Regions from separate parts of the Streptomyces sp. NPDC013187 genome, predicted to be linked through region 2. Evidence: riboswitches for the same ligand, from Rfam matches in the RefSeq annotation. Region 2 holds a riboswitch; the other holds the start of a gene.
What was found. A riboswitch is a leader RNA that binds a small molecule or an ion and turns the genes downstream of it on or off. The one in region 2 is predicted to bind glycine.

Region 1: linked by a shared signal. The riboswitch ahead of gcvP (aminomethyl-transferring glycine dehydrogenase) and the one ahead of gcvT (glycine cleavage system aminomethyltransferase GcvT) in region 2 are both predicted to bind glycine.

Annotation. Positions count from the first base shown of each region.
Region 1 covers NZ_JBIBAF010000012.1:2,297-13,893, reverse strand. Annotated here, with positions in the region: gene gcvP (aminomethyl-transferring glycine dehydrogenase) at 1-2,398, opposite strand, end outside; glycine riboswitch at 2,574-2,669, opposite strand; gene ACFY5B_RS25270 (PRC-barrel domain-containing protein) at 2,783-3,157, shown strand; gene ACFY5B_RS25265 (DNA polymerase IV) at 3,076-4,530, opposite strand; gene ACFY5B_RS25260 (MerR family transcriptional regulator) at 4,835-5,518, opposite strand; gene ACFY5B_RS25255 (bifunctional nuclease family protein) at 5,809-6,282, opposite strand; gene ACFY5B_RS25250 (MerR family transcriptional regulator) at 6,368-7,105, opposite strand; gene ACFY5B_RS25245 (FHA domain-containing protein) at 7,158-8,111, opposite strand; gene ACFY5B_RS25240 (DUF881 domain-containing protein) at 8,173-9,123, opposite strand; gene ACFY5B_RS25235 (small basic family protein) at 9,129-9,461, opposite strand; gene ACFY5B_RS25230 (DUF881 domain-containing protein) at 9,458-10,372, opposite strand; gene ACFY5B_RS25225 (sugar phosphate nucleotidyltransferase) at 10,471-11,597, opposite strand, start outside.
Region 2 covers NZ_JBIBAF010000030.1:5,741-17,337, reverse strand. Annotated here, with positions in the region: gene ACFY5B_RS38385 (L-serine ammonia-lyase) at 1-1,094, opposite strand, end outside; gene glyA (serine hydroxymethyltransferase) at 1,182-2,444, opposite strand; gene gcvH (glycine cleavage system protein GcvH) at 2,454-2,831, opposite strand; gene gcvT (glycine cleavage system aminomethyltransferase GcvT) at 2,935-4,107, opposite strand; glycine riboswitch at 4,212-4,312, opposite strand; gene ACFY5B_RS38365 (AAA family ATPase) at 4,535-5,200, shown strand; gene ACFY5B_RS38360 (enhanced serine sensitivity protein SseB) at 5,304-6,092, shown strand; gene ACFY5B_RS38355 (enhanced serine sensitivity protein SseB C-terminal domain-containing protein) at 6,232-7,032, shown strand; gene ACFY5B_RS38350 (ABC transporter permease) at 7,352-8,359, shown strand; gene ACFY5B_RS38345 (ABC transporter substrate-binding protein) at 8,430-10,220, shown strand; gene ACFY5B_RS38340 (ABC transporter permease) at 10,329-11,327, shown strand; gene ACFY5B_RS38335 (ABC transporter ATP-binding protein) at 11,324-11,597, shown strand, end outside.

The sequences.
Region 1 (11,597 bases), on a different contig from region 2:
GCGGCTCCAGCCGCTTGGCGATGTAGTTGGCGCTGAGCACGGCCACCTGCGTGGCCCGCTTGAGCCCCTCGCCGCCCATGAGCCGGACGTACGCCCACGAGATGGGCAGGATGCCGGCCGAGCCCCAGGGAGCCGCCGAGATGGGGCCGACGCCCGTCTCCGGGCCGGCCTCGGGCTGCAGCGGGTGGTTGGGCAGGTAGGGCGCGAGGTGCTCGCGCACCGCGACCGGGCCGACGCCGGGACCGCCGCCGCCGTGCGGGATGCAGAAGGTCTTGTGCAGGTTCAGGTGCGAGACGTCGCCGCCGAAGTGCCCCGGCTTGGCGAGCCCGACCAGCGCGTTGAGGTTGGCCCCGTCGACGTAGACCTGGCCGCCCGCCTCGTGCACCTGCGCGCAGATCTCGGAGACATGCTCCTCGAACACGCCGTGCGTGGACGGGTACGTGATCATCAGCACGGCCAGCTCGTCGCGGTACTGCTCGATCTTCGCCCGCAGGTCCTCGACGTCGATCTCGCCGTCCTCGGCGGTCTTCACGACGACGACCCTCATGCCCGCCATCACCGCGCTGGCGGCGTTGGTGCCGTGCGCGGACGACGGGATCAGGCAGACGGTGCGCTGCTCGTCCCCGTTGGCCCGGTGGTACCCGCGGACGGCGAGCAGACCGGCCAGCTCGCCCTGCGATCCGGCGTTCGGCTGGAGGGAGACCTTGTCGTAGCCGGTGACCTCGGCGAGCCGGTCCTCCAGCTCGTGGATGAGAGTGAGGTAGCCCCCGGCCTGCCCGGCGGGCGCGAAGGGGTGCAGCTGCCCGAACTCGGGCCAGGTGACCGGCTCCATCTCGGTGGTCGCGTTGAGCTTCATGGTGCAGGAGCCCAGCGGGATCATGCCCCGGTCGAGCGCGTAGTCGCGGTCGGCCAGCTTACGCAGGTAGCGCAGCATCGCGGTCTCGGAGCGGTGCTGGTGGAAGACGGGGTGGGTCAGGTAGTCGTCGGTGCGCAGCAGCGCGCCCGGCAGCCCGTCCTCGGTGGCCGCGTCCAGCGCCTCCACGACGCCCTCGACCCCGAAGGCCGCCCATACGGCACGCAGCTGGGCCCGCGTCGTGGTCTCGTCGCAGGCGATGGAGACGTGGTCGGCGTCGACGAGACGCAGGTTGACCCCGTTGTCACGGGCAGCGGCCACGACATCGGCGGCCCGGCCCTCGGCGCGCACGGTCAGGGTGTCGAAGTAGGAGCCGTGCACGACCTCGACCCCGCCGTTCGCGAGCCCGGCGGCGAGGACGGTGGCGTACCGGCGGGTGCGCCGCGCGATGCCCTTCAGGCCCTCGGGGCCGTGGTAGACGGCGTACATGCCGGCCATGACGGCGAGCAGCACCTGCGCGGTGCAGATGTTGCTGGTGGCCTTCTCGCGGCGGATGTGCTGCTCACGCGTCTGCAGCGCCAGCCGGTAGGCCTTGTTGCCGTCGGCGTCCACGGACACGCCGACGAGCCGCCCGGGCAGGCTGCGGGCCATCTTGTCCTGGACCGCCATGTAGCCGGCGTGCGGTCCGCCGAAGCCCATGGGGACGCCGAAGCGCTGCGTCGTGCCGACGGCGATGTCCGCGCCGAGCTCGCCGGGCGACTTCAGCAGCGTCAGCGCGAGCAGGTCGGCGGCGACCGTGACGAGCGCCCCGAGCTCGTGCGCCCGGTCGATGACCGGCTTGATGTCCCGCACGGCACCGGAGGCGCCCGGGTACTGGAGCAGTACGCCGTTGATCTCGCGCTCGGCGATCTCGGCGGGGACGCCCCCGCTCAGGTCTGCGACGACGACCTCGACGCCGGTCGGTTCGGCGCGGGTCCGGATCACGGCGATGGTCTGCGGCAGCGTGTCCGCGTCGACCAGGAACAGGCCCTTCTTGTTCTTGCCCAGCCGCCGCGACAGCGCCATGGCCTCGGCGGCCGCGGTGCCCTCGTCGAGCAGGGAGGCGCCCGACGTCGGCAGTCCGGTCAGCTCGGCGACCATCGTCTGGAAGTTGAGCAGCGCCTCCAGCCGGCCCTGCGAGATCTCCGGCTGGTACGGCGTGTAGGCCGTGTACCAGGACGGGTTCTCCATGACGTTGCGCATGATGACGGGCGGGGTGAACGTGCCGTAGTAGCCGAGGCCGATCATGGAGCCGAGGACCTCGTTGCGGTCGGCGAGGGAGCGCAGCTCGGCGATCACCTCGGCCTCGCTGCGGGCGCCCGGCAGGTCCAGCGCCTCGGCGCTCTTGATCACGGCCGGGACCGCGGCGGCGGTCAGCTCGTCCAGCGAGCCGTAGCCGACGTGCGCGAGCATCTTGGCGCAGGCCTCGTGGTCGGGGCCGATGTGGCGCTGCTCGAAGGGGACTGCCTCTTCGAGCTCGGAGAGCGGAATGCGGTGGGCGGTCATTACGGAGGCCTCCTGGTCGACACGACCTGCGAGGGGCACCACGGCACGGGTACCCGGACGGCCTCCCCCTCTGTCATCTCAACCTGAGAGCTTCACCGGATCGCCCGAAGGCCTCCGGCTTTCACCGTCGGTGAGAGCGGAAGCCGTCGACACCCGCCCTGCTTTCCAGAGTGACCTCGTCCGTGCGGTACGTGTGCCTGAGAGATTCCGGGGAGGATTTGCTCCTTCGGCGCCTCCGATGGTGTCTGGAGGACTCTCCCGCACGGGGTCAACAGCCGCTGCCAGCGTACCAGCGAGGTCAACGCACGAACCTTCGAGTGGCCACATCCTCGCTTGTACCGTTTTGTAGTGTTTACGGATGAGGTGCGACCAGCTGGAGGGCCCGTGCGAACCGATATCGATCCGCGCAACCTGATCGGCCGCAAGGCGTTCGACCGCAACGGGACCAGGATCGGGACCATCGACGAGGTCTACCTCGACGACGCCACCGGCGAGCCGGAGTGGGCGGCCATACGGACCGGCCTGTTCAGCAGGGACGCCTTCGTCCCCCTGGAGCCCAGCGAACTGATCGAGGGAGCCCTCCACGTCCCCTTCGAACGCGCCCTGATTAAGGACGCCCCAGACTTCGGCGTCGGCCGCCATCTCTCCCCCGAGCAGGAATTGCAGCTCTACCACCACTACGGCCTCGACGTCGCCGCCCCGCCCCCGCTCCCGGACCACGAATTCGGCAAGCTGGCGGGCACCGACGAGACGGCCTGAGGCCCCGCCCCGGGCACGCGGTCTCCCTGCTGGGGTCCCCGTAAGACCAAGGGCAACGGATCCGCCGCCTCCAGATCCGGGTCGTCGACCCGGAAGGTCCGCACCCGCCCGGGCCCCGAGTCGGGCGTCTCGAACCGTACGGTGACCCGCCCCAGGCCGCTGCCCTGCACCCAGCCGTGCCCGAACTCGGCGTGCCGCACATCGTGCCCGGCGGGCCAGCGCCGCTCGGCGAGCGGCGGCCGCTCCTCGGCCGGCGCCACGGGATGCTCCTCGACCGGGCCTTCCCCGACCGCCCGCTCTCCCGCCGCCTGGGCGAACAGGTCCTCCTGCGTGTAGTCGGCGAGTCCGCTGACCCCCACCCCGAGCAACCGCACCCCGCCGGTCGTGTCGACCGAGTCCAGCAGTCTGGCCGCCGCCTCGCGGACCACCGCGGGGTCGTCCGTGGGCCCGCGCAGCGTCTCGGAGCGGGTGAGCGTCGAGAAGTCGTACCGCCGCACCTTCAGCACGATCGTCCGCCCGGACAGCCCTGCCCCGCGCAGCCGCCGCACGCACCGCTCGGCGAGCCGCTGCACCTCCAGCCCGACCCGCGTCCGGTCGTGGATGTCGACGTCATAGGTGTCCTCGACCGACACCGACTTCGCCTCGCGCTCCGCCACCACGGGCCGGTCGTCCCGCGCCAGCGCCATGGCGTAGAGACCATGCCCGTGCGCCTTTCCCAGCAGCCGGACCAGTTCGTCCTCGCCCGCCTCGACGATCTCCTCGACCGTGGTGATCCCGGCCCGCCTCAGATGGTCACCCGTGGCCGGCCCCACCCCCGGCAGTGTCCGCACCGACATCGGCCCGAGCATGGCCCGCTCCGTCCCCGGCTCGATCACCACCAGCCCGTCGGGTTTGGCCTCCTCCGAGGCGATCTTCGCGAGCATCTTGGAGGCGGCGAGCCCCACCGACCCCGTGAGCCCCGTGGCGGCACGGATGTCCGCGCGCAGCTTCACCCCGGCCAGCCGCGCCGACCGCTCGTCCCAGGCCACGCCCCCGGCCTCCAGGTCCACGAAGGCCTCGTCCAGGCTCAGCGGCTCCACCAGCGGCGACAGCGCGCGCAGCAGCTCCATCACCCGCTCGCTGATCGACTTGTAGAGCGTGAAGCGCGGCACGAGATACGCGGCGTTCGGCGCGAGCCGCCGGGCCTGTCCCATGGGCATCGCCGAATGCACCCCGAAGACCCGGGCTTCGTACGACGCGGTCGCCACCACGCCCCGCGGCCCGAGTCCGCCCACGACCACGGCCTTCCCGCGCAGACTCGGCTTGGACGCCTGCTCCACGGAGGCGTAGAAGGCATCCATGTCGAGATGCAGGATCGTGGGCGAGGTTCTCACACCTCCGATGCTGCACCACGCCACTGACAATGCCCCGCCCGGCCGCTACGAACGCTCACGGCGAACCGCGCACGACCCCGGCAACACCCCCCGGCAGAGACCGCTCACGCCCCCGGCAACACCCCCTGACGGAGACCGCTCACGCCCCCGGGAACGCCGCTGACGGAGACCGCTCACGCCCCCGGGAACGCCGCTGACGGAGACCGCTCACGAGCCCGGCGACGCCCCCTCCAGAAAGCGCTTACGGCCCGGCGCGAAAGCGTCCCGCCTCCTTCGACCGCGCACCCCCCTGCCGCAGGGCGGCTCAGACGGCCCGGTTCCGCCGACGGGCCAGCTCGTCCGCCGGGTTGGGTCCGACCAGGGTCTCACCGGTGTCGATCCGCTCGCCGTGCAGCTGGGACAGCGCATTCTCGACGTCCCGCCACACCACCCCGACGGCGATCCCGAAGACCCCCTGGCCGCCCTGGAGCAGGGCATGGACCTCGTCGGGCGAGGTGCACTCGTAGACCGTCGCGCCGTCACTCATCAGCGTCATGCGCTCGAGGTCGCTGAAACCGCGTTCCCTGAGGTGCTGGACGGCGGTGCGGATGTTCTGCAGCGACACCCCGGTGTCGAGGAACCGCTTGACGATCTTCAGGACGACCACGTCCCGGAAGCTGTACAGCCGCTGCGTCCCCGACCCGTAGGCGGGGCGCACACTGGGCTCGACGAGCCCGGTGCGGGCCCAGTAGTCCAATTGCCGGTAGGTGATACCGGCGGCCGCACAGGCCGTGGGGCCGCGATAGCCGATCTGCTCGGACGCCATGGACGTCGCCCCTCCGCTGCTCGGCACCGCTGTCGGACGCTGCGGAGCGTGATCGGTCGCACCACCGGGCTGGGGGCATCCCCCTCCCGGGAGAGGCCGTGAGCCGGGGGGAGGGTACGGACCGCTCGCCCTGAGACTGCGCTCGGGGCCGCCCCCAGCCGTACCGTCGCCGCTGCTTCTCACGCCGACCTCCGTCCTTGACCTGCCTTCTCGACGGTAGGCAGTCACCAGGGGTGCGTCAACGATCGCCACACTCGCCACGCCGAGTGATAATCACCCTGAGAGTGGTTTCCCGTGCCCCGTCGCGGGGAAAGGCTAGCCGAATGTGCCCGGAACGGGCCGCGTGACGCTCTCACACGCCCCGGCACATGCGGGCATTTCACCCGTGACACAGAGCGGGCGGCCCTGCCACGGACCACATCGTCCGCCGGGCCGCCCACACGCTTCTCAGGCCGCTGCCGCTCCCGCAGAACTCACTGGCTGCTGCTGCCGAAGTCCTCCGGGGAAATCTGGTCGAGGAACTCGCGGAACTTCTCCACCTCGTCCTCCTGCTCGTCCGGGATCGCGATACCCGCGTCGTCGAGCACCGTGTCACTGCCGTAGATCGGCGTCCCGGTGCGCAGCGCGAGCGCTATGGCGTCGGACGGGCGGGCGCTCACCTCGACGCCGCTGGCGAAGACCAGCTCCGCGTAGAAGACGCCCTCACGCAGGTCTGTGATGCGCACTTCCGTGAGCTCCTGGCCGACGGCTTCCAGCACGTCCTTGAACAGGTCGTGTGTCAGCGGCCGCGCGGGAGCCATGCCCTGCTGGGCGAAGGCGATCGCCGTCGCCTCCCCCGGTCCGATCCAGATGGGGAGGTAACGGTCGCCTCCCACTTCACGCAGCAGCACGATCGGTTGGTTGGAGGGCATTTCGACCCGGACACCTACGACATCGAGCTCGTTCACACAGCAACCCTAGGCCGTGCCCGGGATGTTTGGGTAGTCGGGCCGGGATCGGGCGCCTGATCCAGCCCCCGAGCGCCCGCCCGTCTCAAGGCAGGCGCACCCCGAGCGCCGTCTGCACCAGCGCGGCGTGCAGCTTCACCGTGAGCCCCGCCAGCTCCTTGGCGCGGGCCTCGGCATGAGCCCTGGTCTGCGGGTTCCGGTGCCGCTTCAGCGGCGCCACCACCTGGTCCACGAGCCCGGCCTCCCGGTCGGCGGCGGCCTTCATCGACCGCAGGTGCCGCGGCTCGATCCCGAACCGCCCGAGCTCCACGACGAGCAGACCCACGGTGACGGCCTCGGCGTCGTAGGCCCCGTCCTCCAGCGGAGTGAGGAGCCCGTAGGACTCCCACTCCTTGAGCTCCTGCTCGTCCACGCCGACGGCCGAGAGCAGCTCATCCCGCCCGATCCTGGCCGCTGTGGGAGACTCGGGCGGCTCGGACGCGGATTCGCCGTCCCGCTGACGGCCCACGACCGGCAGCTGCACGGCCTCACCGCGCTCCATGGCCTCCAGATGCTCCCGGATCACCTTCAGGGGCAGATAGTGGTCCCGCTGCATCCGCAGGACACGTGCGAGGCGCTCGACGTCATGGGCGCTGAACTTGCGGTACCCCGAAGGGGTCCGTTGCGGCTCGATGAGCCCTTCCGACTCCAGGAAGCGGATCTTGGAGATGGTCACTTCGGGAAACTCACCGCGCAGCGCGTTCAGCACCGCGCCGATGCTCATCAGCCCACTGTCCGTGGCGGCGGTGCCGTGCCCGGCACCGCCGCTCGGTGTATGAAGCATGGACCTTCCCTGACGGATGGACCTTCGCTGGGTCTGCCCGGACGCAGCCCGGTCAGTAGCCCCGCTGGCTGGCGTAGAAGACCAGCCGGTACTTGCCGATCTGCACCTCGTCGCCGTTGTTCAGGGCGACCTGGTCGATCCGCTCCCGGTTCACGTACGTGCCGTTCAGGCTTCCCACGTCGGCCACCGTGAACGAGCCGTCCTGGGCTCGGCGGAACTCCACGTGCCGCCGGGAGACCGTCACGTCGTCCAGGAAGATGTCGCTCTGCGGGTGCCGGCCGGCCGTGGTCAGGTCCCCGTCCAGCAGGAAGCGGCTGCCCGAGTTCGGCCCCCGGCGCACGACCAGGAGCGCGGAACCCAGCGGCAGCGCGTCGACGGCGGCCTGCGCCTCGGGGGACAGGGTCGGCATCGGCGTCTGACCGGTGGTCTCGCTGTCGTAGGCCTCGAGACCGGAGATGGAGATCGTGGAAGTCGTCTCGGACGGACGCTCCGGTGCCGCCCCCGCCCGCAGCGGCGCGCCGCAGTTGGAGCAGAAACGGCTGTTCTCCGCGTTGCGGTTACCGCACCTCGTACACACCAGGGCCGACATCGGATCCTCCTGCCGCGGCTGCCCACCGGGGGCGTTGGACGCGTACGGGTCGGAAAACCCTCCACCCGCACTTGAGGCTGACGGTTGCCCGAAACCTATTCCGCCGGACTGTGCAGGGTCAACCGACGGCGCGCCCTGACCACCGGAAACATCGCCGCCGGGGCCACCGACCTGGTCCCGGAACAGCGGCCGCTGGCCCTCCGCGTCAGGCTGTGCGCGATGACGAGCGGTCGCATTGTCGCTGCCCTCTCGCGCGCTCTTGCCGAACAACTTCGCAAACAACTTCACGGGCGATTCCCCTTGACCGAAACAGACCCGCCCGTGGGGCAGGACGAACCCTGACTGAACACTCTGGCCGACCCGGACATCCTGACAACGTCCGTCTGCACCAGACAGTTTCCACCACGCACCGCCCATTCGGTGCGCCGACCCCCCGCAACCTCATGCCCTCGCCGAATGCCGCCCATGCACCCCCGGTTCACTGCGAGGACGACCGAGCGTAGTCAGGCCGCTTCGCTGCTCGCAAGGCGTCCACGACGATGTCGGTCGACCGCTCGATCGTGGCGGTGGCCTGTTCCTTCTCGAGAGTCTGCACCACGCCTCCGGGAATGTTGAGCGCCGGCTCGAGGTCCTGCGGCTTGCCGATGACCTTGAAACGATAGGGCGCGTTGATCTTGTTCCCGTCGACGCCCACACCCTTGCCCGAGTCCGTGAGATACGTACCCGCGACCACCCGGACACCGTTGACCTGGATCGCCTCGGCACCCGCCGCGCGCAGCTCCTGGATCGCGTCGAGCAGCATGTCCGCCTCGACCGTCCCCTTCGTGTCCTGGATCGTCATGGTGATCCCGGGCCCCTGCGCGGCCACCGTGCCCGCCAGGATGCCGAGTTGCCTCTCCTTCTCGACCGTCTGCTTGCGGGCCTCCTCTGCCTGGTCGGAGCTGTTCTCCAGCTCGTCGCGCTGCTTCTCGAGACCCTGCTTCTCGTCTTCAAGACGTTGAGTACGGTCATCCAGTTCATCGAGGATGCGGACAAGATCTTCCTGTCGCGCACCACGCAGCGCATTGTCGCTGTCGCTGTTCGACGCCACCTGCACCGCCAGCCCGAACCCGAGACCGAACAGCAGCACGGCGACGATGAGTTGGGCCCTGGTGACGCGCGGCGGCCACACCCCCTGCGCCAGCCGCTGCCGCCCGGTCAGCCGCGGCTCGGGGGCCGGCTCGGGTTCCGGTGCCTGCTCGGGCTCCGGCGCCGCCGGGGCCTGTCCCGCCGCGGGCTCCGCCGCGGGCCCGGTCCCGGGGACCTCCTGGGGCAGCTCCTTGCGCAGCCTGTTCCCGGACTCGCCGCCGCCGTCGCGCGTGTCGCCCTGACCGTCGGCGGGATCGGCGGGCTTGATCGACTTGGCGGGCTTCTCGTCGTGCTCGCTCATCGGCCTCACGCCCGGAACACGTGGCGGCGGATCGCCGCGGCGTTGGAGAAGATCCGGATGCCGAGGACGACCACCACACCGGTGGACAGCTGCGCACCCACGCCCAGCTTGTCGCCCAGGAACACGATCAAAGCGGCCACGACCACGTTCGACAGGAACGACACCACGAAGACCTTGTCGTCGAAGATCCCGTCGAGCATGGCCCGCAGCCCCCCGAAGACAGCGTCCAGAGCCGCCACGACGGCGATCGGCAGGTAAGGCTCGACCACCGCCGGAACCTCAGGCCGGACCAACAGGCCGGCCACGACTCCCACGACGAGGCCCAGTACGGCGATCACGATGTGCCCTTCTCGCTCTTCTCAATGCTCGGCTGTGCTGTACGTACGATCACACTCGGCGCGGCAGGCAGCCGGAGGTCGTCCTCCACGGAGATGCCTGTCCTGATGCCGTAGCTCTCCTGCAGCGCGTTGAGATACAAGCCGTCCGCACTGTCCTGGAACCGTGTGCTCAGCCGCTGCCCGTCCCCCACCGCGAGCACCGTGTACGGCGGCACCAGCGGCTTGTTGTCGACCAGTATGGCGTCTCCGGCGGCCCTGATCGCGGACAGCGCCGTCAGCCGCTGCCCGTTGATGGAGACGGCCTCGGCACCCGACTCCCACAGCCCGTTGACCACGCGCTGCATGTCCCGGTCTCGCACCCGGCCGGTGTCGGAGAAGCCGGAGGTCTCCCGGGGGTTGCCGTCGCCACCGGAGGCGGCTTCCTTGGCGTCGTTCACCACGAGCTTCACACCGGGGCCGTGCACCGCGACCGCACCCGACAGGATGCCCGCCAGGTCGGAGTCCCCGCTGCCACCGCTGTGCTTCAGCGCCTCGCGCTGGCGTGCGCCCACGTCCTCGCGCAGCTCGTCGACGGTGTCCTCCAGCTTGTCCGCCGCCTCGGTCTCCCGGTCGATGCGGTCGACCAGCTCTTCCCGTTCCTTGGCGACGACCGGGGCGGCGACCCGCGCCTGCGCCGCCCCGAGGGTCACGACGAGGGCAGCGAGCACCAGTCCGGCGGCGAGCCCCAGTTTCGCTCTGAGCGTCTTCGGCATGCCACTGTCACCCGCGGCCTTCTTCCGCGCGGCGGCCTCGGCGTATCCGTCGTCGAGGCTGTGATCCATGACGTTGGTGAGCAACGACATGGACGCATCCGGGCGCCGGGGCCGCGCGGGTGTGCTCCGAATGGGGGGTTGCTGCGGCATGCCGCACATCGTCGCACGTCGCGAGCACTACCTCCGAACGGGCCCACCGGCGTGCCGGACAGGCCCCGTTGAGGACACTTGTCCGGCACGCACGCGTGCAGCCCGTTCTACCGGCCGGCGCTGTCCACGACCGCCGACCACTCGTCCAGCAGGGCCTGCGCGGAGGCGTCGTCCGGCCCCTCGGCCCACAGGTGGGTGACGGCCTCGGCCGGGTCGGGCAGCACCATCACCCAGCGCCCGTCTGTCTCCACCACACGCACACCGTCCGTGGTGTCCACGAAGCGATCTCCGGCCGCTTCGACGACCCGGCGCATCACCAGCCCCTTGACGGCCCACGGGGTCGCCAGATCCCGCTTCAGGACGTGTGCCCGCGGGATCCTCGCGTCGATCTGGCTGAGCGTGAGCTGCGTCCGCGCCACGAGCCCGATGAGCCGTACGAACGCCGCGGTGGCGTCGTACACACTGCTGAACTCGGGGACGATGAACCCGCCCTTGCCGTCACCGCCGAAGATCGTCCCTTCCTCACCGCCCACGCGTGTGAGGTCGTCGGGAGATGTGGTGGTCCACTCGACCTGCGTCCCGTGGTACGCCGCCACCTGCTCGGCGATCCGGGTCGTGGTCACCGGCAGCGCGACCCGGCCGCTGCGCCGCTCCGCGGCGACGAGGTCCAGCATCACGAGCAGGGCCCGGTCGTCCTCGATGATCCGGCCCTTCTCGTCGACGAGCGACAGCCGCTCACCGACGGGGTCGAACCGCACACCGAACGCGGCTCCCGAGGACGCCACGATCTCCCCGAGGCGCACCATCCCCGACCGCCGCATGTCGGCCGTCTCCGTCGGCCTGGACTCGTCGAGGCCGGGGTTGATCGTCAGCGAATCGACCCCGAGCTTGCCGAGCAGGCTGGGCAGGACGAGTCCCGCACTGCCGTTGGAGGCGTCCACGACGACCTTCAGTCCCGACTCGGAGATGCCCGTCGTGTCGACGTTCCGCAGCAGCGACCCGGTGTACGAGTCGAAGACACTGGCCGGGAAGTGCAGATCCCCGATCTCACCGGGGAACGCCCGACGGTACTCCTGCCTCGCGAACACCCGGTCCAGCTTCCGCTGGCTGCCCTGCGACAGGTCCGCTCCGTTCCCGTCGAAGAACATGATGTCGACGGAGTCCGGCACCCCGGGGGTGGTGCGGATCATGATGCCGCCGGCACTGCCGCGCGCGGTCTGCTGCCGGGCCACGG
Region 2 (11,597 bases):
TGCTCGGGCGAACCGCCGAGGACCTCGGCGAGGGCGCCCGCGGCCATCGAGCAGGCGGCGCCGACCTCGCCCTGGCAGCCGACCTCGGCGCCGGAGATCGAGGCGTTCTCCTTGAAGAGCATGCCGATCGCGCCCGCGGCGAGCAGGAAGCGGACCACTCCTTCCTCATCGGCGCCGGGCACGAAGTTGACGTAGTAGTGCAGGACCGCCGGGATGATGCCGGCGGCGCCGTTGGTGGGCGCGGTGACGACCCGTCCGCCGGCGGCGTTCTCCTCGTTGACCGCCATGGCGTAGAGGGTGATCCACTCCATGGCCAGAGCCAGCGGCTCGCCCTCGGAGCGCAGCTTGCGCGCGGTGTTCGCGGCCCGGCGGCGCACCTTGAGACCGCCCGGCAGGATGCCCTCCTGGGACAGTCCGCGCGCCACGCAGTCCCGCATCACCTGCCAGATCTCCAGCAGGCCCTCGCGGATCTCCTCCTCGGAGCGCCAGGCCCGCTCGTTCTCCAGCATCAGCGCGGAGATGGACAGGCCGGTCTCCTCGGTCAGGCGCAGCAGCTCGTCGCCCGTGCGGAAGGGGTACTTCAGCACGGTGTCGTCGAGCTTGATGCGGTCCGCGCCGACCGCGTCCTCGTCCACGACGAACCCGCCGCCCACCGAGTAGTACGTCTTCGTCAGCAGCTCGGCACCCGAGGCGTCGTACGCCCACAGGGTCATGCCGTTCGCGTGATAGGGCAGGGCCTTGCGGCGGTGCAGGACCATGTCGTCGTCGAAGGAGAACGCGATCTCGCGCTCGCCGAGCAGGTTCAGCCGCCCGCCGGTCTTGATCGCCTCCACCCGCTCGTCCGCGCTCGACACGTCGACCGTGCGCGGCGAGTCGCCCTCCAGGCCGAGCAGCACCGCCTTGGGCGTGCCGTGGCCGTGGCCGGTCGCGCCGAGCGAGCCGTACAGCTCGACGTGGACCTTCGCGGTCGGGGCCAGCAGATCCTCGTTGCGCAGCCGCCGGGCGAACATCCGGGCCGCCCGCATCGGGCCGACGGTGTGGGAGCTGGACGGGCCGATGCCGATCGAGAACAGGTCGAAGACCGAGATGGCCACGGGGGAACTCCTGACTACGGGGGTGGTGCCAAGGGGGTGGGTGCCGCGCCCGCTTGTGGCGGGCGCGGCACCCGAAAGGTTTCTTCTTTACTTGTTCAGACCCGGGTACAGCGGGTGCCTGTCGGCCAGGGCCTTCACGCGGGCCTTGAGGGCCTCGGCGTCGTAGGACGGCTTCAGCGCCTCGGCGATGACGTCCGCGACCTCCGCGAAGTCCTCGGCCTGGAACCCGCGGGTCGCCAGGGCCGGCGTGCCGATCCGCAGACCGGACGTCACCATCGGCGGACGCGGGTCGTTCGGGATGGCGTTCCGGTTGACGGTGATGCCCAGCTCGTGGAGGCGGTCCTCGGCCTGCTGGCCGTCCAGCTCCGAATGGCGCAGGTCGACCAGGACCAGGTGCACGTCCGTGCCGCCGGACAGGACGTCCACGCCCACGGCCCGGACGTCGTCCTTCACCAGACGCTCGGCCAGGATGCGGGCACCGTCCAGCGTACGGCGCTGACGCTCCTTGAAGTCCTCCGAGGCGGCGACCTTGAAGGAGACGGCCTTGGCGGCGATCACATGCTCCAGCGGGCCGCCCTGCTGACCGGGGAAGACGGCGGAGTTGATCTTCTTGGCCAGTTCGGCCGTGGAGAGGATCACACCTCCGCGCGGGCCGCCGAGGGTCTTGTGGGTCGTGGTGGTGACCACGTGGGCGTGCGGCACCGGATTCGGGTGCAGCCCGGCCGCGACAAGACCGGCGAAGTGGGCCATGTCGACCATCAGGTACGCGCCGACCTCGTCCGCGATCCGGCGGAACTCGGCGAAGTCCAGCTGCCGCGGGTACGCCGACCAGCCGGCGACGATCAGCTTCGGCCGGGACTCCTTGGCCAGCCGCTCCACCTCGGTCATGTCGACCCGGCCGTCCTCGCCCACGTGGTAGGCGACGACGTCGTAGAGCTTGCCGGAGAAGTTGATCTTCATGCCGTGAGTCAGGTGCCCGCCGTGCGCGAGGTTCAGACCCATGATGGTGTCGCCCGGCTTGAGCAGCGCGAACATCGCGGCGGCGTTGGCCTGGGCGCCCGAGTGCGGCTGGACGTTGGCGTGCTCGGCGCCGAACAGCTCCTTGACGCGGTCGATCGCGATCTGCTCGACCACGTCGACGTGCTCGCAGCCGCCGTAGTAGCGGCGGCCCGGGTAGCCCTCGGCGTACTTGTTGGTGAGGACCGAGCCCTGCGCCTCCATGACCGCGACCGGCGCGAAGTTCTCCGAGGCGATCATCTCGAGCGTGGACTGCTGGCGGTGCAGCTCGGCGTCGACGGCCGCGGCGACCGCCGGGTCGAGCTCGTGCAGGGGTGTGTTCAGGACGGACATACGGCTCCCTCAGCCCGCGGAGAACGCGGTGTACTCGTCGGCGGACAGCAGGTCGCCCGGCTCGTCCGTGACCCGCACCTTGAACAGCCAGCCGCCCTCGAAGGGGGCCGAGTTCACCAGCGACGGGTCGTTCACGACGTCCTCGTTCACTTCGGTGACCTCACCGGAGACGGGGGAGTACAGGTCGGACACCGACTTGGTCGACTCCAGCTCGCCGCAGGTCTCGCCGGCGGACACGGAGTCACCGACCTCGGGAAGCTGGACGAACACGACATCGCCGAGCGCGTTGGCCGCGTGCTCCGTGATGCCGACCGTCGAGACGCCGTCCTCGGCGGCCGACAGCCACTCGTGCTCCTTGCTGTAGCGCAGCTCGTTGGGGTTGCTCATGGCCTGGATTCTCCTGTACGCGCGGGAGTGCTGTGGAAGGGGGGACTGCTGGTGAGCTGGGACGACGGGCACGGGGTCGCTGCCGCGGCCCTTCGGCCAGTGTCTACTTCTGGCGCTTGTAGAACGGCAGCGCCACGACCTCGTACGGCTCGTGACTGCCCCGGATGTCCACGCCCACGCCGGTCGTGCCGGGTGCGGCGTGCGCGGCGTCGACGTACGCCATCGCGATCGGCTTGCCGAGGGTGGGGGAGGGGGCTCCGGAGGTGACCTCGCCGATCACCTCGCCGTCCGCGACGACGGCGTACCCGGCACGCGGGACGCGACGCCCCTCGGCGACGAGTCCGACGAGGACGCGCGGCTCGTGGTTCGCGTCCTCCGCGGCCTCACGCAGGGCCGCGCGGCCCACGAAGTCGCCCTCCTTGTCGAACTTCACGACCCGCCCGAGCCCGGCGTCGAAGGGCGTCAGCTCCCGCGAGAGCTCGTGCCCGTACAGCGGCATGCCCGCCTCCAGGCGCAGCGTGTCCCGGCAGGACAGCCCGCACGGGACGAGCCCGACGCCCTCGCCCGCCTTGGTCAGGGCCTGCCACAGCTGGACCGCGTGCTCGGGCTTCACGAACAGCTCGAAGCCGTCCTCCCCGGTGTACCCGGTGCGCGCGATCAGCGCCGGAACGCCGGCGACCGTGCCCGGCAGACCGGCGTAGTACTTCAGGCCGTCGAGGTCCGCGTCGGTCAGCGACGCGAGGATCCCGGGGGACTCCGGCCCCTGCACGGCGATCAGCGCGTACGCGTCCCGGTCGTCCCGCACCTCGGCGTCGAAACCGGCCGCGCGCTCGGTCAGCGCGTCGAGGACGACCTGGGCGTTCGAGGCGTTGGCGACGACCATGTACTCGCTCTCGCCCAGCCGGTAGACGATCAGATCGTCCAGGATGCCGCCGTCGGCCTGGCAGATCATGGTGTAGCGGGCCCGGCCGACACCGACCGAGGCGATGTTGCCGACCAGGGCGAAGTTCAGCAGCTGGGCGGCCTGCGGCCCGGTGACGGTGATCTCACCCATGTGGGAGAGGTCGAAGAGCCCGGCCCGCGTGCGCACGGCGGTGTGCTCGTCGCGCTCGGAGCCGTAGCGCAGGGGCATGTCCCAGCCGGCGAAGTCGGTCATCGTCGCGCCGAGCGAACGATGCAGGGCATCGAGCGCGGTGTGGCGGAGTTGTCCTGTACTGCTCACGGTCGGTGTCTCCAAGGGGCATGACGGGCGAGGGCGATCCTCCCCATCTGTCATCGGAACCTGAGAGGTTCGCCATGACCGCACGGGTCCATGGCTTGCACCTTGGGTGGAGCCGCGTCCCCGTCGAGGACAGGGGGCGGCCCGCTTTTCAGATGTGCCTCGCCCGCGCGGTAACGGGGCCTGAGAGATTCAAGGGAGGGACTTGCTCCTTCGGCGCCCCAGCGACGGCTGCTGCTGGGGACTCTCCCGCGCGGATTCAAACGGCCGGTATGCAGTTGGCGCGCACATCATTGCACGCATCCTTCCGGCGCGGCAGGGGGACCTTTCCCAGGGAGTGCACGAGTCCGTCCCCCCGGACGCAGCGACCTGTAGCAGCCCTGTTGCAGGACGGGCACGTAAATGAGAGGCCTGCGGCATTACCTTCTCTTTACACTCGGCGGGGATGGGACTCCGTACCTGGCCCCAGGGGAGGACGATCACGGTGAACAGGACCACCGCGTACGCGACGACGGGCATCGCGCTGCCCGAGCAGCCGGCCGCACCGGCCCGGGCGGTCCGTGCTCCGGCACCGGCGCCGGTCGTCCGCGACCTGCGCGACCGTGCCGGCCGGAGCCCGCACGCGCTGCTGTTCGGCCCCCGCGACCTCGTCGTGGTCACGGGCCTGCCGGGCAGCGGCAAGTCCACGCTGATGCGGCGCACCGTGCCGGGCCGGCGCGTCGACTCCCAGGACACCCGCGACCGCTGGGCCGCCCGCATGCCGCGCGCCCTGCCGTACGCGCTCTACCGCCCGCTCGTCCGCCTCTCCCACTACGCCGGGCTGCGCCGCGCCCTGCGCACCGGCGAGGGCGTCGTCGTGCACGACTGCGGCACACAGGCCTGGGTCCGCCGCTGGCTCGCCCGCGAGGCCGGCCGCCGTGGTGGCGCCCTGCACCTCCTCCTGCTCGACGTCAGTCCCGAACAGGCCCTGGCCGGTCAGCGCGACCGCGGTCGCGGCGTCTCGCGCTACGCGTTCCTGCGCCACCGCGCGGCGAGCACCCGCCTCCTGCGCGCGGTGGAGCGCGGCGACCTCCCCGCCGGCTGCGCCTCGGCCGTCCTGGCCGACCGGGACGCGGCGAACAGCCTCCGCAGAATCGGCTTCACGGGCTGAGCCCGCGCGGTCGTCCACAAGCCGGCCTTCCTCCTGCCGCCCGGCGTCCGTCAGCCGTTAGCCTTTTGAGCCACAGCAGTGGTTCCAGGCAGGCGGTAGGCAGATGGACATCCCGGCGGACTTCTCCGCGGACTTCCCGGCGCAGACACAGACCCACCCGCACGGCGGTTGGCCCGGCAACGAGCTGGAGGAGGTGCTCTCGGCCTCCCTGGGCGCCGGGCCGGCCGCCGGCGGGCGGATCGTCGAGGTGCTCGGCCGGAGCTTCCTCTGGATCCCGCTGCCCAACGGCGGCGGCCCGCACAGCGGTCCCCTCGACCTGCCCGGCATCGAGATCGACGGCCAGGCGTTCGTGCCGGTGTTCAGCTCCGAGGAGCAGTTCCGCCAGGTCGTGGGCGCGCAGATGTCCTACACCATCGCGCCCGCGGTGGAGTTCGCCCGCGGCCTTCCCCCGCACGCGGGGATAGCCGTCAACCCGGGCGGGGTGGTGGGCATCCCGCTGCCGCCGCCCGCCGTGGCCGAGCTGTGCCGGGCCGGCCGGACCCCGCTGGACGGCCCCGCGAGCGGCGGCCGGGTCCGCCTCTTCGAGCCCGACTGGCAGGACGACCCGGTGGACTTCCTCGCCGCCGCGGCCGCCGAGTTCGAGGCGACCGGCGTCGTCGTCACCGCCCGCCGCTGCCTCGCCGCGATCGAGACCGCCGACCCGGTGATGTTCGTCGGCGTCGAACTCTCCCAGTGGGAGGGCGACCTGCGCGTCCTCCCCCTGGACGCCCTCACCCGTGCCGTCACCGCCGCCCCGGCCCCCTGGCCGGTCAACCTGGTGCTCCTGGACGTGACGGAGGACCCCGTGGGTGCCTGGATGCGGGAGAGGGTCCGGCCCTTCTACCAGCGTTAGGGCAGCCGCCCCAGGGGCGCGGGGAACTGCGCGACCTGCCACACATCGACCCGCACCCGCCAAGCGAGGGCAACCCCCTACCCCGTGGGCGGGCTTAAGCTAGGGCACCGTCGAGGCGTTGTACGAAGGGGCGGTAAAGGTGAGCGCGAGCGGCACGGCCGCGGCCGGACAGGTCGAGCACATGCTGCGCCAGGTCACGCCCGGGCGTTACGACGCCTACGAGGCACTCCTGCGCGCGCTCGCGACCCCGCACACCGGCCAGATCTGGATGCTCCTGTGGCACGGCCAGGCCGGCTCACCCGACGCCCAGTACGGGAACATGGACGTCGACGGCCACGGCTACGCCCCCTGCGTGACCTCCGCCCAGGAGCTCTCCGCCAGCGGCTGGAACCGCTCGTACGAGGTGGTCGACGGACTCGACGTCGCCCGTGCCCTCTACCCCGACCACTACGGCCTCTGGCTCAACCCGCACGCCCCCGGCGGCGGCGTCGGCATCCCGTGGCTCGACCTGCGCCGGATCGCCACGGGCCTGGACCGCCAGCCCGCCGGACCCCTGCGCCTGTCCGAACCCGCCATCGAGGTCCCGCAGTTCTACGCCCTGCTCGCGCAGAACGCCCACCGCACCCCGGCCGTCCGCTCGCTGCGCCGCGCCTGGGTGCAGCCCGCGCTCGGGGCGCCGTACCTCGCCATCGGACTGGATGTGTACGACACCTCGCCGCCGGCCGTGGACTCCGTGCGCGCGATGATGCAGCAGTCCCTCGGTGCCGTACCGGACGGGCTGCCCGTGTCGACCGTCGCCATGTCCGACGAGCACGACCCGGTCGCGATGTGGCTGCGCGAGAGGGCGCGCCCCTTCTACGACCGTGAGGCGCACGCCACCGCCCCCGTGCAGGCCCCGGCCTCCGGCTACGGCTACCCTCCGGCCCAAGGCCGGTACTGAGCTTCGCCCGCCCTCATCCTGTCGGCCGTGACAGAGGCGCGTCTTCGCGCGTAGATGGCGGAGAAATCATCTAACCTGCGTCAAATGTCCAGGTTTGTCTGCGACCGATCCCCGTCTTCCCCTGTCCGGATAACGGAATCCCGCAGACAGCATCACGTTTGCGCATCCTTTCATCGTCAAGTCTGGCAGCGAAACGCTGAAGCGTTGAAGACTCCCCGCACCAGGGGAGTTTCGCCCCTGCGTACGACGGACTGATCACGCCGCTACAGCGGAATGCGCGGGCCGGCCACCGCCGGTTGAGAAGAGGGGTCCCTGCCTGATGACGGCACCATTGCACGAGCCGACCGCGGAAGCGGCTCCGAGTGCGGCCGAGGAAGCGGCAGTTGTCGGCGCCGGTGTGAAAGCCGTACAGGGCCGTTCTCTGGGGCGGATCGCCTGGGAGCGCCTGAAACGGGATAAACTCGCACTGGCGGGTGGCGTCATGGTGCTCGTGCTCATCGCGATCGCCCTCCTGGCGCCGGTCATCACGAGCCTTGTGGGCCAGGACCCCGAGGCGCACCACGAGGACCTGATCGACCCGCTGTTCGGCACCCCCACGGGAGCGCTGGGCGGCATCAGTGGTGATCACCTGCTGGGTGTCGAGCCGGTGAGCGGCCGTGACATCTTCGCCCGCATCATCTACGGTGCCCGGATCTCACTCCTCGTGGGCTTCCTGTCCGCGATCGTCGCCGTCGTGATCGGCACCGTCCTGGGCGTCCTGGCGGGCTTCTTCGGCGGCTGGGTCGACGCCGTCGTCAGCCGTGTGATGGACGGCCTGCTGGCCTTCCCGCAGCTGCTGTTCATCATCGCGCTGGTCTCCGTCATGCCGAACGAGATGCTGGGGCTGACCGGCACCGGCGTGCGTCTGTTCGTGATGATCCTGGTCATCGGCTTCTTCGGCTGGCCCTATATCGGGCGCGTGGTACGCGGCCAGACGCTCTCGCTGCGCGAGCGGGAGTACGTCGAGGCGGCCCGATCGCTCGGTGCCGGGCGGTTCTACATCCTCTTCAAGGAGCTGCTGCCCAACCTCGTCGCGCCCATCATCGTGTACACGACGATGATGATCCCCACCAACATCCTCACCGAGGCGGCACTCAGCTTCCTGGGTGTGGGTGTCAAACCCCCCACGGCCTCCTGGGGGCAGATGCTGTCGAGCGCGATCGACTACTACGACTCGGACCCCATGTACATGGTGGTCCCGGGCATGGCGATCTTCATCACCGTCCTTGCCTTCAATCTCTTCGGTGACGGCGTGCGTGACGCGCTCGACCCGAAGGGCTCCCGCTGAACTGCCGTACAAACAGCGACCCGTGACACCTGGCACGGGGTCTCTCATCTAATCCGGAGGATCCGAGATCGTGACTACCCAACGCACCTCAGGGCGGCGCAAGCAGGCCATGGCCGCTGCGGCCGTGGTCGCCGCACTGCTGACCACGGCGGCGTGCGGCGGCGGCAACGACAACGGGGGGTCGAAGGACGGGGCGGCGGGCTTCGACGCCGCGAACAACAAGGTCGCCCAGGCCTCGCTCGCCAAGAAGGGCGGCACGCTGAAGTTCGCCGGCGCCCAGGACGCCGACTCGTGGGACACCACGCGCGGCTACTACGGCTTCATGTGGAACTTCTCCCGCTACTACAGCCGTCAGCTCGTCACCAGCAAGACGGAGCCGGGCAAGGCCGGCACCGAGCTGACCCCGGACCTCGCCACCGGGCTCGCCAAGATCTCGGACGACGGCAAGACCTACCAGTACACCCTGCGTGACGGCGTCACGTGGGAGGACGGCAAGCCGATCACGTCCAAGGACGTCAAGTACGGCATCGAGCGTGTCTGGGCGCAGGACGTGCTGTCCGGCGGCCCGGTCTACCTGAAGGACGTGCTCGACCCCAAGGGCGAGTACCAGGGCCCGTACAAGGACAAGTCCGCGGACAAGCTGGGCCTGAAGGCCATCGAGACGCCCGACGACAAGACCATCGTCTTCAAGCTGCCGCAGGCGAACTCCGACTTCGAGGAGATGCTGGCCCTGACCTCGGCGTCCCCGGTCCGCCAGGACAAGGACACCAAGTCCAAGTACGGCCTGCACCCGTTCTCCTCCGGCCCGTACAAGTTCGAGTCGTACAACCCGGGCAAGGACCTGACGCTGGTCCGCAACACCCAGTGGAAGCAGGCCTCGGACCCGATCCGCAAGGCGTACCCGGACAAGATCACCATCAAGTTCTTCTCCAACGCCAACGACATGGACGCGCGCCTGATCGCGGGCGACTACGACCTGGACATCAACCAGACCGGTATGTCCCCGCAGGGCCGCACCACTGCCCTGAAGCAGCACAAGGGCAACCTGGACAACCCGGTCTCCGGCTACATCCGCTACGCGGTCTTCCCGCAGAGCGTGAAGCCGTTCGACAACATCGAGTGCCGCAAGGCCGTGATCTACGGCGCCGACCACGTGTCGCTGCAGACCGCCCGCGGCGGCCCCGTCGCCGGTGGTGACATCGGCACCAACATGCTGCCGCCGGCGGTCCCGGGCGCCGAGGGCCAGAAGTACGACCCGTACGAGATCGCGGGTGCCAACAAGAAGGGCAACGCGGCCAAGGCCAAGGAAGCCCTGAAGGCCTGCGGCAAGCCGAACGGCTTCAAGACCACCATCGCGGTCCGCAACAACAAGCCGTCCGAGGTGGCCACCGCCGAGTCCCTCCAGGCCTCGCTGAAGAAGGTCGGCATCACCGCCGACATCGACCAGTACGACGGCTCGCAGAGCTCCGGCATCATCGGCAGCCCCTCGAACGTGAAGAAGAAGGGCTACGGCATCATCATCATGGGCTGGGGCCCGGACTTCCCGTCCGTGCAGGGCTACGGTCTGCCGCTGTGGGACAGCAGCTACATCCTGGAGAGCGGCAACAACAACTTCGCCCTGATCAAGGACAAGGCCATCGACGGTCTGTTCGACAAGTACGTCACCACGCTGGACGACGCGGGCAAGACCAAGATCGCCACGGAGATCAACCACAAGGTCATGGAGGGCGGCTACTACCTGCCCTTCGTGTTCGAGAAGTTCATCAACTGGCGTTCCAGCCGCCTGGCCAACGTCTACACGACGGACGCGTACAGCGGCATGTACGACTTCGTCAACCTCGGCCTGAAGTCCGCGAAGTAACCGGCACACCCGCCGTACGGCACGAAAGGCAGGTGAAGGCCGGCGCGGCGTGACCCAGGGCCACCGGAAGACCTCCGGTGGCCCGAGGTCCGCAGCGGGCCGAGATCTGTGCTCGCTTACCTGATCAGGCGGCTGTTCGCCGCCGTAGTGATGCTCGCGGTCATCATCATGGTGGTCTTCGGCATCTTCTTCCTCGTCCCCAAGTGGGCGGGTGTCGACATCGCCACCAGCTTCGTGGGCAAGCAGGCCGACCCGGCGGCCGTCGAGGCCGTGCGCCAGAAGCTGGGTCTGGGCGACCCGATCTTCGTCCAGGTCTGGGAGTTCTTCAAAGGCATCTTCGCGGGCCGCACCTACGCGGCCGGCGGCGACGTCACCCACTGCGCCGCACCGTGCTTCGGTTACTCATTCCGCAGCGAACAGGCCATCTGGCCGGTACTGACCGACCGATTCCCGGTGACCCTGGGACTCGCGCTCGGCGCAGCCGTGCTGTGGCTGCTGTTCGGTGTCGCGGCGGGTGTCCTCTCCGCGCTCAAGCGGGGCAGCATGTGGGACCGCGGTGCGATGGTGATCGCCCTCGCCGGCGTCTCCCTCCCCATCTACTTCACCGGGCTGCTCAGCCTGGCGATCTTCTCCTACGGGCTGGGCTGGATCAACGCCGAGTACGTGCCCATCGAGGAGAGCTTCACCGGCTGGCTCGGCGGCATGATCCTCCCGTGGGTGACCCTGGCGTTCCTGTACGCCGCGATGTACGCCCGGATCACCCGCGCCACCATGCTGGAGATCCTCGGCGAGGACTACATCCGTACCGCCCGTGCCAAGGGCATGCGCGAACAGGTCGTCATCCGCAAGCACGCCATGCGCTCGACGATGACCCCCATCCTGACCATGCTCGGCATGGACCTCGGCGCCCTCATCGGCGGCGCCATCCTGACCGAGACCACGTTCAGCCTGCCCGGCCTGGGCCAGGCCGTGCTCAACGCGATCAAGAACCAGGACCTGCCCGTTATCCTGGGCGTCACCCTGATCACCTCCGTCGCGGTGCTCATCGCCAACCTCGTGGTGGACGTCCTGTACGCCGTGATCGACCCCCGAGTGAGGCTCGCATGACCGACCTCAGCAAGACCGGAGCGGCCGTGGGCGAGCCCACGAGCGACTCCGCGGCACCGACCGCCTTCCTGGAAGTGCGCGACCTGAAGGTGCACTTCCCGACCGATGACGGTCTGGTCAAGTCCGTCGACGGGCTCAGCTTCCAGCTGGAGAAGGGCAAGACCCTCGGCATCGTGGGCGAGTCGGGCTCCGGCAAGTCGGTGACCTCGCTGGGCATCATGGGCCTGCATACCGCCGGCCAGTACGGCAAGCGCAAGGCGCGGCTCTCGG